2 regions of the Sporosarcina koreensis genome follow, and region 1 is predicted to be linked to the other one. Evidence: predicted binding sites of a transcription regulator. Region 1 holds the regulator's gene; the other holds the start of a gene.
The links. The regulator Rex, encoded in region 1, represses fermentation and respiration genes when NADH is low (regulators of the CRP and FNR family bind a similar motif). The targets are predictions, from matches to a motif close to TTGTGAAATATTTCACAA.
Positions count from the first base shown of each region.

Region 2: the regulator Rex is predicted to act here: its motif matches at 1,579-1,596, upstream of cydD (thiol reductant ABC exporter subunit CydD).

Region 1 is NZ_JBHSNP010000010.1:5,189-7,595, forward strand. Features, by position in the region: gene ACFPTP_RS05160 (ABC-F family ATP-binding cassette domain-containing protein) at 1-326, opposite strand, end outside; gene ACFPTP_RS05165 (redox-sensing transcriptional repressor Rex) at 452-1,105, shown strand; gene ACFPTP_RS05170 (twin-arginine translocase TatA/TatE family subunit) at 1,171-1,365, shown strand; gene tatC (twin-arginine translocase subunit TatC) at 1,383-2,177, shown strand; gene ACFPTP_RS05180 (YIP1 family protein) at 2,304-2,407, shown strand, end outside.
Region 2 is NZ_JBHSNP010000026.1:53,502-55,908, forward strand. Features, by position in the region: gene ACFPTP_RS11875 (Type 1 glutamine amidotransferase-like domain-containing protein) at 1-467, opposite strand, end outside; gene ACFPTP_RS11880 (alpha/beta fold hydrolase) at 535-1,251, opposite strand; gene cydD (thiol reductant ABC exporter subunit CydD) at 1,628-2,407, shown strand, end outside.

The DNA.
Region 1 (2,407 bases):
GCCATTTGCGCTTCGAGACCGCGCAGCCTTTTTTCCATTTCAAGCAGCGGGCCAAAAACGGTCAGCATCTCCTCCCAGACCGTCAGTGGGGAATCAATGCCCGCGTGCTGTTCGAGATAGCCGATTTGTACACCTTTCGGCATGATCAAGTCGCCGGAATCGGCGGTCATCTCTCCGGCTATGATTTTGAGTAATGTCGATTTGCCCGCGCCATTTCGTCCGACGAGCGCAACCCGATCCCGGTGCTGCACTTCGAGGCGGACATTTTTCAATATGTCAGTTCCTGAAAAGGATTTCGTTATTCCGTTCACTTGTAACACGATCATTCAGCACACCTCTATTCCACTTTAAGTTTAATCGAATGGGCTTGTTGGTGCAATGGTCGGCTTTACATCAGCAAGCATCTAGAGTACGATAAAAAAAGGCTTATTGCACGTACAGGAGGTAAGAGATGACTGGAACGACTCAGAGGATTCCACAGGCGACGTCAAAACGTCTTCCGTTATATTATAGATTCCTACAAAACTTCGCGAACGCAGGCAAGAGGCGCGTCTCTTCCAGCGAGTTGAGCGAGGCGATGAAAATAGATGCCGCCACGATACGCCGCGACTTCTCCCATTTTGGGGCACTCGGACGGAAAGGCTACGGATATGATGTGAATGATCTCCTTCTTTTCTTCCGCAGGGCGCTCGACCAGGATGAAGAGACGGATGTAGCATTGATCGGCGTCGGGAGTTTAGGGAACGCATTTTTAAAGTATAATTTCCAGAAGAACCATAATACGAGAATCGTCGTCGCGTTCGATCCGAAAGCGCCAAGGGAAGGGAAGATGATCAGCAATATCCCGGTTTTCCATCCGGATATGATGGAGGAAAAGATCAAGGAGCTGGGCATTAATCTTGTCATCTTGACGGTTCCGACGAGGGCGGCGCAAGAGATTGCGGATCGGATGGTCGATATCGGCGTGAAAGGGATTCTTAATTTCACACCCGTCCGTCTGACAGCGCCCGACTGGATGCGTATCCACACGATCGATTTGTCGGTGGAGTTGCAGACGTTGATTTATTTCATAAAAAATGACGAAAAACATTCACAAATAGAATGAACTGTTCAATAGTAATACAAGCTGTTTTCATGTAAAATGGAATACATACGAAGGAGGTGTCCGAAATGGCTCCAGGTATTGGAAGTTTACTTATAATCGCAGTCATTGCATTGCTCATTTTTGGACCGAAGAAGTTGCCGGAAATCGGAAAGGCATTTGGATCTTCATTGCGTGAGTTCAAAAACGCGACAAAAGGCCTTGCATCCGATGATGATGAACCAGTGAAAAAAGTGGAAGACAAGAAAAATGATGTGCAATAAGTAAGGATGTCTGTCCGATGAAAGAAAAAAATTTAACAGTCATTGAACATATAGATGAAATTAGAAAACGACTGATGGTAATCGTCGTTTTCTTTGTTATTGCGGTAATCGGCAGCTTTTTCATCGCGAAGCCGATCATCAAGTTTTTACAATCCGAGGCGGGGTATGAGGAATTCCACGCATTCAATGTCGTCGATCCGATTGCGTTGTACTTGAAGGTCATTATCTTTTTGGCAATTGTCCTCATTTCACCGATCATCATGTACCAGTTCTGGTCGTTCATCTCGCCGGGGCTTCATGAGACGGAGCGGAAGGTGACGTTGAGCTATATCCCTTTCGCGTTTATGTTGCTGCTCGTGGGGATTGCGTTTTCCTATTTCGTCCTCGTGCCGTTCGTCATGAACTTCATGAAGGATTTGTCTGCGGAATTAGGGATTACGCAGACGGTAGGCATAAACCAGTATTTCACGTTCCTGTTCCAAATCCTGATCCCGTTCGGAATTGTATTCCAGCTGCCAATCGTCCTTTTATTCCTATCTAGGCTCGGTATATTGGATCCTGCGAAGCTGGTGAAAATTAGGAAATACGCCTATTTCACGCTGTTTGTCATCGCGGCATTCATTACGCCGCCTGATATAATGTCACACTTGTTGGTGACTGTGCCGTTGTTCATACTTTATGAAATCAGCATCGTCATTTGCCGCGTCGGGTATCGGAAGTTCCTAAAGGCAGAGGAAAAACGGAAGCTTGAAGAAATAAAGGCTGAACAACAGCGTCAAATTGACGAAGTGATGGGGAATTTGGAAAAATAAAATGAATCCCGCCTCCCGGGTGATAGAGGCGGGATTTTTTTATTTTGTAATGAAATTCCAAAATGATTCCAGTATGATAGGAAGAGTGGGACTGACATATACATAATACGTAAAGGGGGAATACACATGAATCCATTGCTCTCCATATGGAGCCGGCCGACGGAGACGCTGCGGTATATGCTTGAGAAGAAGTCGATCGGTTATGGTTTTTTAATTTTTTTATTAGGCGC
Region 2 (2,407 bases), on a different contig from region 1:
AGGACGGAAAAATCGTCAAGGCCGATTCCCTCGTAAACAGAGCTTATTTCAACTTTATATCCAAAGTTTTTCGAGCATAACCATTTAGCGGACATGTTGATCGCACCAGCGCTTGCTCCCATGACTACGGCTCTGCTCTCTTTAATTATATTTGGCAATTCATATTCCGTCAAAAAACCATTTTGTTTAAGAGTATTTCCACCCAATAAGAAAATGACTGAAGCATTTTGAATTAACGCAGAGGCATCTTCCTTCTGTACGTGATAATTAATTAAATGATATTCATCAAACATAATGTCGGCCTGGTCAAGCCATGATCGTTCAGTAGCACCATCATCTTCATAAAAAAATGGATTCGAGCTAATCATTACAAGCGATTTTCTATCTGTTATATCCTCTTGTAGCGCCACTTCCAAATTTCTCGGAAAACATTTGTTAAACCAACCTAAATAATAGTGTGTTTTCATAAGTACCCCCGTAGCAAAGTGAAAATAACATTAACTCCCTGCGTATTCATTCTGTATTCTAAAACTCTCAATCTTCGGTTGTGCGCCGTGCAACTTCACCTATAATGGAAGCAAGCTCCCTCGGGCGCGACCACATTGGCCAGTGGTGTGTCGGTAGATCAATGTAGGTAACATTATGCAACTCTTCAAGACCGCTCATCCAACCTTTTTCGACAAAAGATTTAATCTTATCAGACGTATGTGCCGTGCAAATAACGGTGCTTGGTACATCGAGTCGCCTATCGTTGACCAATACAGGCGCATCGCGCACTGCACCACCCGGTTCGGGAACCGCTCGTTGCTCTAGGAGGGTACGATGTTCATCGCTCATCCCGCTAATGTCGGCCTCGTCAAGTTCCTCCCATGAAGGTAACGGCATCTCGACACCATCAAACTCTGGATTCATCGCATCCTTTTCGGGGAAGCTGTCAACATAAACCATAGCCGCAATCCGCTCAGGCATGCGGTCACTCACAGCGTATCCTGTGGCACCGGTTGCACTGTGAACAGCGAGCACGACAGGCTCCCCAGCTGATTCCACAGCATCACATATCGCGTCAACATGGTCGGACAGTTTAATAGAAGACCGATCGGTATCATTTGATTCGAGACCGGGTAGCGTCAAAGGCCGGACATTGTAACCATTGGACCGAAGGACTTCTGTAACATCATCCCACGCCCATGCGCCGAGCCAAAAACCGGGCACCAAAATGATCGGTGCTGCATTTGAATTTTTCTTGTTCATGAACATTTCTCCTTTGTAATTTAGTTGAAATTCAGCATGATGTGCCACTTCCTTGTGTTGAACAAAGGCTAGTCTCCATTTGGGTCAAGTATTCCTATTAAAGTATTTCTATCTTACTATTTAAAACTCCTGCCTTTTTGCTATTGTTGCTATCCTTATTACATTTTTTTGTTTTCGAGGATGCGCTAGAATGAGCAAATTATAAAGGTGATATGGCGTTTAAAAGTTTGAGATCTGCTAATGTCGTTTTAATCTAAATAGAAAATGACAATTATGTTAACTATATAGCAATAATTTTACTTCGGGAGTCAATGTCCTCTATACTTTATGTGAAGGAATTCACAAGATGTGTGTTTCTATTGGAGGTCATTATTTAATGGTAGGGCTTATGGAATTGGTAAAAGAGCAGAAGGGGAAGCTTGCTATTATTGTTCTTTCGGCAATCTTGTCTGGTGTCGCAATCATTGCACAGGGCTATTTATTTGTCACGATTGTCGATCGTGTTTTTTTGCAGGGGAATTCCTTTTATCAAGTTGCCCCCTATTTGCTATGGCTGATCATCGCTCTTTTTGCACGTATCCTATTTACTTATTTTAGTGGCAGAAGTGGGATTAAGATGGCAACTACAGCAAAAGGTTATCTTCGTAAATCCTTATTGCATAAATTCTCAACCAGTCCGATGCAAGCATCGCTGGAAGGACAATCCGGTGAAAAAGTGAGTGTCATGATGGATACGGTTGATGAAACTGATCGTTATTTTAGCAGTTATATTCCGCAAGTCGTTCAGTCAAGTATTATTCCAATTATGATCTTAATTTTTATTTTTATAGAGCATGCTGCAACCGGTGTCATCATACTGGTTACTGCGCCATTTATCCCTTTGTTCATGGTGTTGATTGGCATTCGGACGAAAGATAAATCGTTAGAGCAGGTAGATAAAATGGCGGCGTTTTCGGGGAAATTCCTTGACACACTACAGGGCTTGACGACGCTAAAACTGCTCGGTCGATCGAAGCAGCAAAAGGAAATCATTGAAAGAAGCAGTCTTGATTTTCGGGATGCGACAATGGTAGTACTGAAAACGGCTTTTGTGAATTCGCTAGTACTTGAATTTATTTCAATGCTGAGCATGGGGTTAATCGCGTTAGAAATTGCG